Regions from separate parts of the Micromonospora sp. AMSO12t genome, predicted to be linked through region 3. Evidence: riboswitches for the same ligand, from Rfam matches in the RefSeq annotation. Region 3 holds a riboswitch; each other region holds the start of a gene.
What was found. Region 3 has a riboswitch for cyclic di-AMP ahead of F6X68_RS15795 (C39 family peptidase). Riboswitches for the same ligand answer to the same signal wherever they lie in the genome.

Region 1 (2,973 bases), on a different contig from region 3:
GAGCACCACGTCGACCCCGAGCGACATCACCATCCGGGCCTGCCAGACGCCCTGCCCGCCGGGGTGCAGGTGCAGCTCCGGCGCCTCGCTGGGCTGGTCGACGGTCACCGTCAGCCGGGGCGTGGGCGCGAAGACCATCACGTGCCCGCTCATCCGTCGTACCCGTTCATGCGCCCATCCTCCGCCGGTCGACACGTGCCGTGACCATCCACCAGCTGACCGTAGTGTGGTCGGCGGCCGGGCGTCCGGACTCCGGGCGGGATCGGCGCGGCGTTGCCAGGGCGCCCGGCATGCGCGACGATCGGGCGACCACCGACGCTGGGGAGACGGCGTGCTCAGGCGAAGTTCCTTCAGCTACACCGTCCAGGCGCGCTGCTCCCTCCCGGACGCCGCGGCGCTGCTCGCCGACCCCACCCGGCAGGAGGACCTGCACCCGCTGATCGTCCGGGTCCGCCGGGTGCCGCCCCGTCCTGGCGCGCGGGCCAGCTACGACATCACCGATCGACTGGCCGCCGGGCCGGTGCGCCTGCCGATCACCTACCGGGCCGACGTCCTCGTCGACGATGCCGACGAGATCGTCACCGTGGCCCGGCAGTGGCCTGCCACCACGGTGCGCAACCACACCCGGCTGCGGGCGGAGCCCGACGGCGTGGTCCGCATCGAGGTCGAGATCACCCTCGCCGCGCCCGCGCCGCTCTTCGGCTACGCGTTCCGCCAGACCCGCGCCGCCCACCTCGGGCTGGCCGCCCGCCTCGCCACGGCCCTCGACACGAGCCCGCCCGGGTCGCCGGCCGACTGACCGCCGGACGGTCCCGGCCGTGGTGGCCGTCGCGCCCCCGGTGACCCGCGACGGGCGGGGCACCGGGGCGCGGGCGTCAGTAGACCGACAGGTGCACGTGGTTGGTGTGGTCGCTGGACGGGTCGCCGTTGGCCCCGCTGTACGACTTCCATCCGCTGCTGGGCAGCCAGATCTGCCTGTACCAGATCACGTAGAGCACGGCGAGCCGGTCGGCGTTGCGCACGAAGTACGCCGACAGGTTGTTGCCGTACGTCCGGTCGCCGCCGGTGGCGTCGCCGCCGAAGCCGCCCTTCTGGGCCGCGAAGTCGCAGGCCCGGCCCTTCGGGTGTTCGCCCGAGCCGCCGGGGCGGTAGCAGGAGACGTAGCGGGTGAAGCCCGCCGCCTTGGCCTGGTTGAGCGCGTGCAGGGTGCGCGGGGTGATGCAGCCGTTGGCGGGGGTGGGGTCGTTGACGCTGCACGACTCGCGCGGCCAGGAGCCGTCGGAGTTGCGCGGGGCCGCCTTCGCCGTCTTGCTGGAGGTGCCGCCCGGCGAGGTGCCCGCCCCCGTGGACTGCTGCCGCTGTTGCTGCTGCTCGCGGTTGGCGACCGTCAACGCCCGCTCGGCCTGCTCCTTGCGCTTGGCCATCACGGTGACCTGCTTGCGCTGCTCCCGGATCTCGCCGTCCAGGGCGAGCTTGGTGCGGGTGGCCTGGTCTCGGGTCTCCTGGAGTTCGCGCAGGGCCCGGTCCTCCTTGGCGGCCACCGCGTCGAGGGCGGCGGCGCGGTCCATGAAGCCGTCCGGCGAGCTGCTGTTGAGCAGGGCGGACGCCACGCTGAGCCGGCCGGTGCGGTAGGCCGCCCCCGCGATCTCGCCGACCTTGGCGGTGTGCGCGGCCAGCTCGACCTCGGTGGTCTTGAGCTGCGCGGCGAGCTGCTGTTGCCGCTTGGCCGACGTGTCGAGGGCGCGCTTGGCGTCGAGGTAGCCCTTGCTGGCGGCCTCCAACTGGGCCCGCAGGGCGGGGGTGCCGCCCTCCTCGTCCTGGCCGGGGGCCGCGGCGAGCAGGCCGGCCCGGGTGGCGGCCGCCGCCGGGGCGGCGGTGACCGGGGCCACCGCGGCGCCGAGGGCGAGCATCGTGGCGATCAGGGCCGCCGTCCGGGCGGCAGGTCGTCGTACAGGTGCCATCACTGGCATTCACGTGTCCTTCCGTCAGCCGCCGACCGGGTTAGCTGACGGGTTCGGGACGGAAGATCCCTACCGCTGACGCGGATGCACCCCACGAACATGGTTCCCCGGTTCGCCCCGCCGGGCGATTAGGCGGCGGCCACCGCCGGCACCGGTGGGTGCCGCCTGGCGGAGGCCGAAGCCGAGCCTACCGGTGCCGGTGTGACTGATGCAGCGCAGGTGACGGAGGGTGTACGTCCACTAGCAGTCAAATCCGGCATAAGCGCACAATACTCTCCCAGATTTAAGGTTGTCCTCATTACCACTCAACCGACCCGCAGGCCCCGCGCGACGCTCCGGGCTCGATCTGCAACGTGGCGTGCTCGATGTGGAAGTCGTCGTGCAGCGCGGCCCGGGCGGCGCCCAGCACCGCGCCGACCTCCGCGCCGGGTGCCATGGTCAGGTGCGCCGAGGCCACCTCCATGCCGGAGGTGAGCGTCCAGACGTGCAGGTCGTGCACCTCGGCGACGCCGGGCACGGCGGCCAGCCGGTCGTGCACCGCGGTCACCTGGAGGTGCTCCGGCGCGGCCTGCACCAGGATGCGCAGCGCGGCCCGCCCGAGCCGCCAGGTGCGCGGCAGGATGAACACCCCGATCGCGACCGCCACCAGCGGGTCCGCCCACCACCAGCCGGTGGTGGCGATCAGCAGCGCGGCCCCGATCACGCCGAGTGACCCCAGCAGGTCGCCGAGCACCTCCAGGTACGCGCCGTGGACGTTGATGCTCTCCTTCGCCCCGGAGCGCAGCAGCGCGAAGGCGCCGATGTTGGCGAGCAGGCCGAGCACGGCGACCACCAGCATCGGGCCGGCCAGCACCTCCGGCGGGTCGCCGAAGCGGCGCACCGCCTCGATCACGACGTAGACCGCGACGCCGGAGAGCAGCATGGCGTTGGCCAGTGCGGCCAGCACCTCCAGCCGGTAGAGGCCGAAGGTGCGCTGCGGGTCGGCGCCCGCCCGCCGGGTGGCGGCGATCGC
Region 2 (2,973 bases), on a different contig from region 3:
GCCGTTCACGTGAGGTAGCGAGGTGTGGGATGAGTCGTCCCGGATCGCCAGGAACCCAACCGGGCCCGGAGCGGACGCTCCCGGCGCCGGCCACGGGCGGGACCCCGGCCGACGTCGGCACCGCGTTCGCCGTCCCCGCGAGTCCCGAGCAGGCGCTCGCCGAGCTGCACGCCGGTAACCGGCGGTTCGTGACCGGCGCCCCGCGCCACCCCAACCAGGACGCCGGGCACCGCGCCGCGGTCGCCGACGGGCAGCACCCCTTCGCGGTGATCGTCGGTTGCTCCGACTCCCGGCTCGCCGCCGAGATCATCTTCGACCGCGGCCTCGGTGACCTCTTCGTGGTCCGCACCGCCGGGCACACCATCGGTCCCGAGGTGCTGGGCAGCGTGGAGTACGCCGTCACGGTCCTGGGCACGCCGCTGGTGGTGGTGCTCGGGCACGACTCCTGCGGGGCCGTCCAGGCGGCGCGTACGGCGGCCGCCACCGGCACCCCGCCGGTCGGGCACCTGTGCGCCGTGGTGGACGCCGTGGTGCCCAGCCTGCGCCGGGCCGCCGCCGAGGGCGTGGACGACATCGACGGGATCGTCGACATCCACATCGCGCACACCGTCGAGGCGATGCTGGGCCGCTCCGCCGTCCTCGCCGCGGAGGTGGCTGCCGGCCGTTGCGGGGTGGTCGGCATGTCGTACCGGCTGACCGCCGGCGAGGTGCGGACGGTGGCCGAGGTGCCCGCCGCTGCGGCCGACGCGCCGGAGGCGGCGGCCAGCGCCGCGCTCGCCTGAACAACCACCCACCCACCGCCCGCCTGTCACCGCCCTGGCGGGCGGGTCCGTACGACGAAACAGGGCCGCCCCGCGTTCGGCGGGGCGGCCCTGTCCGCGCTCTCGGCTGTGCCGCGCGCGTGCGTGCCTACCAGAGGGACACGTGGACGTGGTCGGTGTGGTTCGACGGACCGCTGTAGGAGCTCCAGCCCGTCGCCGGGAACCAGATCTGTCTGTTCCAGATCACGTAGTAGACGCCGAGCCGGTCGGCGTTGCGGACCAGGAACGCGGTCAGGTTGTTGCCGTACATGTAGGTGTCGTCGTTGTGCCAGGGGGAGAAGCCGCTCTTCTGCAGCGACCAGTCGCAGGCCCGGCCCTTCGGGTGCTCGTAGGGCCCGCCGGGGCGGTAACAGCCGACGAACCGGTTGAAGCCGGCCCGCTTGACCTCCTTGTACATGTGCAGGGTGCGCGCGGTGATGCGGCCGGAGGTGGTGGGGTCGGCCTCGGTGGGTGACAGCGGCGTCCAGTCGCCGTCGGCCGCCCGCCCCGGCGCGATCTTCGCCACCGGCGAGGTGGCGACCACCTTGCCGCTGGTCAGCCCTCTGCCGCCGACCAGCGCGAGCGCCTTCTCCGCCTCCCGCTTGCCGCGCGCCATCTCGTTCGTCAGCTTCTGCTGTTCGCGGACCTCGGTGTCGAGCGCCAGCTTGGCCTGCTCGGCGCGGTCCTTGACCGCGTTCACCTCGGCGAGCTTCTTGGAGTTGACCAGGTTGAGCTCGTCGAGGGCGGCGGCGCGCTTGACGAACGAGTCGGGGCTGGCGGTGTCCAGCAGCATGGACACCGCGCCGATCCGCCCGGTGCGGTAGGACTGGGCGGCGATCTGGCTGACCTGGGGAGCCAGCGCGTTCAGTTCGGCCTGCGCCCGGGAGACCTCCAGGGCCAGTTCGAGCTGGCGCTTCTTCGACTTCGCCAGCTTCGCCTTGGCCTGCACGTAGGACCGGTTCCGGGCCTCGATGAGGTCGTCGAGCAGCTTGGGCTCGTCGTCCCCGTGCCCGGAGGGCTTGGGCGGGGTGGGCGCGGCCGCCGCCGGGAGAGGCCCGGCGAAGACCGCCAGAGCGGCGAGTACGGCCACCACGGGCGTCAGCCAGCGGCGTAGGGGTGCCGTCACAGTTTTCCCTTCCGTCGACCGCCGACCGGGTTAGCTGACGGGTTCGGGGCGGAAGTGGCCCCTACCGCTGTCGCGGATTCACCCCACGTACCTGGGTCCCCGGTTCGCCTCGCGGCGATTGGGCGGCGGCACCGCAGGCGCCGCTGCGCGCCTTCGGCGGTGACCGGCAGCGAGGTTACCCGAGAACGCTCCCGGGGATCTACGTCCCTAAGCCGACTAAATGCGTTATTTCGTAATGGCGGACGGTGACCAGTGACGCATTTATCAGGACGAACGTCCTGTTCGGTCACGCTGAGGAGCGTCACCATGCGGTGTCCGTACTTCTGTGCCCATCGGGCCATCCGGCGGGAGCGGCGGACGGCGTGTCCCCACGCGGCCCGCTGAGGGCCTCCAGCGCCTCGGACCGGTCGGTGGCCGGCCGGGGCGTCGGCGCGGGCGCGGTGGCGGCGCGGTCGGTCGCGTCCCCGCCGCGTCGGCCGGCCGTGGTCACCAGGGCCGCCAGCGCGGTGGTCAGCGGCACGGCGGCGATCAGGCCCAGGGTGGCGACCGCGCTGCGGACGATCTCCTGGGCGAGGAACTCGCTGGTGAGAAGTTGGGTCACCGCCCGCGAGTCGGCGGTCAGCAGGAGCAGCACCGGCAGCGAGGCGCCGGCGTACGCCAGCACGATGGTGTTCACCGTCGAGGCGATGTGCGCCCGGCCGACCCGGGTCGCCGCCCGGTAGAGCTGCGTCCGGGACAGCCCGGGGTTGGCGTGCGCCAGCTCGGTGACCGTGGCGGCCTGGGTCACCGTGACGTCGTCCAGCACGCCGAGGGAGCCGATGATGATCCCGGCCAGCAGCAGCCCGTGCAGGTCGACGTCGGCCTGGTACATCGACAGCGTGGTGGCGTCCTCGGAGCCGAACCCGGTCAGGTGGGTCGCGGCGGTGGCGATCGTGCCGAGGACACCGGTCAGCACCAGGCTGCCCAGCGTGCCGAGCACGGCGACCGAGGTCTGCGCCGTCACGCCGTGGGTCAGGTAGAGCACCACGAACATGATCAGAGCGGCGC
Region 3 (2,973 bases):
GGTGGCGGCCCTGGCGGTCGCGGCCTGGTTCGCCGACCCCGTGGACCGGTTCGTCGCGGTGGAGAACCTGTTCCTCCTCCAGGCGTGGGACCCGCGGCCGGGCCACTTCTACAGCATCAACACGGTCAGCTGGTCGCTGTCCTGCGAGTTCTTCTTCTACCTCTGCCTGCCGTTGGCGCTGCCGCTGATCCGCCGGGCCCGACCGTGGGCCCTGTGGGCCGTCGTGGTCGCGGTGCCGCTGCTCATCCTGGCGCTCTGGCCGGCCCAGGCGCTGGTGCCCGAGGAGAGCCGCTGGTGGTTCACCCAGATCTTCCCGCCGGTGCGGTCGCTGGAGTTCTGGATGGGCGTCGCCGCCGCCGAGCTGATGCGGCGTGGCCGGTGGCGCGGGCCGGGCCTGCCGCTGGCCAGCCTGCTCTTCGTGGCGACCTGGGTGGTCGCCGCGCAGTGGGTCCGCGCCGAACTGTGGGCGGCGCTGCTCTCGGTCGCGTACATCCTGGTCATCGCCGCGGCGGCGGACGCGGACGTGCGCGGGCGGCGCTCGCCGTGGCGGTCCCGGCCGATGATCTGGCTGGGCGAGGTCTCCTTCGCCTTCTATCTGGTGCACGTCCTCGTGATGATCACCGTCCTGCGGCTCACCGGCGACTGGGGTGTCGGCTTCACCGGCTGGTCGGGGCTGGCGGTGGTGCTCGGCTTCCTGCTGGTCAACCTGGCCCTGGCCGGCCTGTTGCACCGTCTCGTCGAGACGCCGATGATGCGGCTGCTCACCCCGCGCAGGTCGGCCCGGGCGCCGCGGGGCGGGGACGGCGCCGGGCAGGACCCCGGCGGCCCCGGGGCGGCGCCGGGAGACCGGGGCAACGCCGTGCCGCGCCCCCGGGCCGCCGACCCGCAGGACGGCCACCGGCCGACGTACGCCGACTCGCGCTGAGCGCCCCGGCGACCGGAGTGTCCGCCGACGAAATCCCGGCCGTTTCGGTGACGCCGGTCACCACGTCGGCGAACCGGTCATCGGGCGCGGCCCGGTCGATTCCTGCCGGGGTTTCGGCGCCGATGTCCGCCACTTGTCCCGTTGTCGCCCGGAGGTGCGCGCAGAAACGGTCGTCCCATTGAGTCGCGTCAGTGGCGAAGTGCCCGCAAAAATTGTCTGCCGATCAAGGTTTAGGCAGGTGGGACGGGGTTGGCAGGGCGCGGACCGGCCAGTAATGTCGGCGCGTCCGGTGCGGTACCCGATCGCCAGAGGCGACGCCGCGCCGACCCGCCTAATCGTGAACGACGAACCGGGGACCCAGTGCTCGTTGGGGTGAATCCGTGGGCCGTGGGCCCGTGGTAGGGCGTTCTTCCCGCCCGAATCCGTCAGCTAACCCGGTCGGCGGTGTCGGAAGGAGTTCCATCGTCATGCCACACCCGTACACCCCTCGGTTGTGCCGCCGTCTCCACGGCGCCGCGGTGACCGCGCTCGTCCGCCCGCAGGTCATGAGCTGACCCACCGGTCACCGTCCGTCGCCCGGCGTCCCGGGCGCATCCCCTGAGTGGCCCACCACCCGCCCGGACGCCCGTCCGCGCGGTCGGTCCGCCCTGCCCTCGGCGCGGACCGACGGCCGCTCACCCCGAGCCCGTGGAGGAAACCGTGAAGCACCACCTCAAGCGACAGCTGCGTCGCCTCACGTCCGAGCGTCCGTACCAGCTGGCCGCCGCGTCCGCCGCGGCGCTCGTGCTGGCGTCGGGCACGGTCGCGCTGCTGGCCGGAACCGACGAGGCCCCCGCCGCCGCGCAGGCCCCGGTGGCCGCGACCGAACTGCGGGACGACGCGTCGGCCTCGCGCAGCCAGGCCCGGGTCGCGCCCGCCCCGTCCAGCGCCGCCCCGGCCGCGTCCAGCGCCGCCCCGTCGGCCAGCGCGTCCAGCGCCGCCCCGGACCCGGACCTGACCCGCAAGCCGGAGCCGCCGAAGCCTCCGGCCGCCAAGAGCCTGGACTACGACTACCAGGCCCAGACCACCTTCTACAACTGTGGTCCGGCGGCCGTCCGGCACGCCCTCAGCGCCGCCGGCATCGCGCGCAGCCAGGACGCCCTCGGTGCCCAGTTGGGCACCGACCAGATGGGCACCGACTCGGCCCAGGACACCACCCGGGTGCTGAACGCGACGGTGAAGGGCGACCCGTACCGGACCCGGATGATCCCCGGTGGCGCCGCCACCCCGGCCCAGATGGACCGGCTCCAGGCCGACGTCGTCGCGGCCATCACCGACGGGCGGGGCGTCGTGGTCAACGTCGCCGGCAGCGCCACGGACACCGACGGCGGCTGGCACTCCTTCCCCGGCGGCCACTACATCGCGGTGGTCGGCTACCAGGACGAGGGGCGGCTGGTGAAGATCGCCGACTCGGCGAACCCGGCGACCGCGTCGTACTGGATCAGCACCATCGCCCTGGCGAACTGGGCCGCCACCCGCGGCTACTCCGCCTGAGCGACGCCGTCGGGCGTCGGCTCCCCACCCGGGGGGTCGGCGCCCGATGTCGTGTCCGGGTCACGGCCCTCGCCCGCGGCGTCCGACGGGTGGCACACTGCGCCCATGGTCGATGAGTCGGGTGAGCGGGACGGCCGGAGGGTGCTTCTGCTGCTGCACGGCATGGGCGCGACCGGCGACGTGTGGCTGCCCTGGGCGCCGCTGCTGGAGCGTCGGTGGGCGGGGCGGTGGCTGGCGCCCGACCTCGCCGGCCACGGCTGGTCGCCGCCGTTGCCGGAGTACTCCTTCCCGGGGCTGGCCGCGCGGATCGGCGCGGGGCTCGCGGCGGGGGACCGGCTCGTCGTGCTGGGGCACTCCCTCGGCGGGGTGGTCGGGCTGGCGCTGGCCGCCCGGGGCGCCGGGCTGCCCGTCGACGCCGTCGTCGGGCTCGGCATCAAGGCCGTCTGGTCGCCGGCGGAGCTGGCCAAGGCGGGTGAGCTGGCGGCCCGGCCGGTGACCTGGTTCGCCAGCCGGGA

Region 1: linked by a shared signal. The riboswitch ahead of F6X68_RS24020 (hypothetical protein) and the one ahead of F6X68_RS15795 (C39 family peptidase) in region 3 are both predicted to bind cyclic di-AMP.
Region 2: linked by a shared signal. The riboswitch ahead of F6X68_RS31270 (hypothetical protein) and the one ahead of F6X68_RS15795 (C39 family peptidase) in region 3 are both predicted to bind cyclic di-AMP.

The regions. Positions count from the first base shown of each region.
Region 1 covers NZ_WAAS01000203.1:7,378-10,350, reverse strand. Annotated here, with positions in the region: gene F6X68_RS24030 (1-phosphofructokinase family hexose kinase) at 1-153, opposite strand, end outside; gene F6X68_RS24025 (SRPBCC family protein) at 332-799, shown strand; gene F6X68_RS24020 (hypothetical protein) at 876-1,961, opposite strand; cyclic di-AMP (ydaO/yuaA leader) riboswitch at 1,975-2,106, opposite strand; gene F6X68_RS24015 (cation diffusion facilitator family transporter) at 2,260-2,973, opposite strand, start outside.
Region 2 covers NZ_WAAS01000405.1:388-3,360, reverse strand. Annotated here, with positions in the region: gene F6X68_RS31275 (carbonic anhydrase) at 30-782, shown strand; gene F6X68_RS31270 (hypothetical protein) at 910-1,926, opposite strand; cyclic di-AMP (ydaO/yuaA leader) riboswitch at 1,930-2,061, opposite strand; partial or broken gene F6X68_RS31265 (YibE/F family protein) at 2,228-2,973, opposite strand, start outside.
Region 3 covers NZ_WAAS01000091.1:16,378-19,350, reverse strand. Annotated here, with positions in the region: gene F6X68_RS15800 (acyltransferase) at 1-925, shown strand, start outside; cyclic di-AMP (ydaO/yuaA leader) riboswitch at 1,244-1,384, shown strand; gene F6X68_RS15795 (C39 family peptidase) at 1,613-2,458, shown strand; gene F6X68_RS15790 (alpha/beta fold hydrolase) at 2,564-2,973, shown strand, end outside.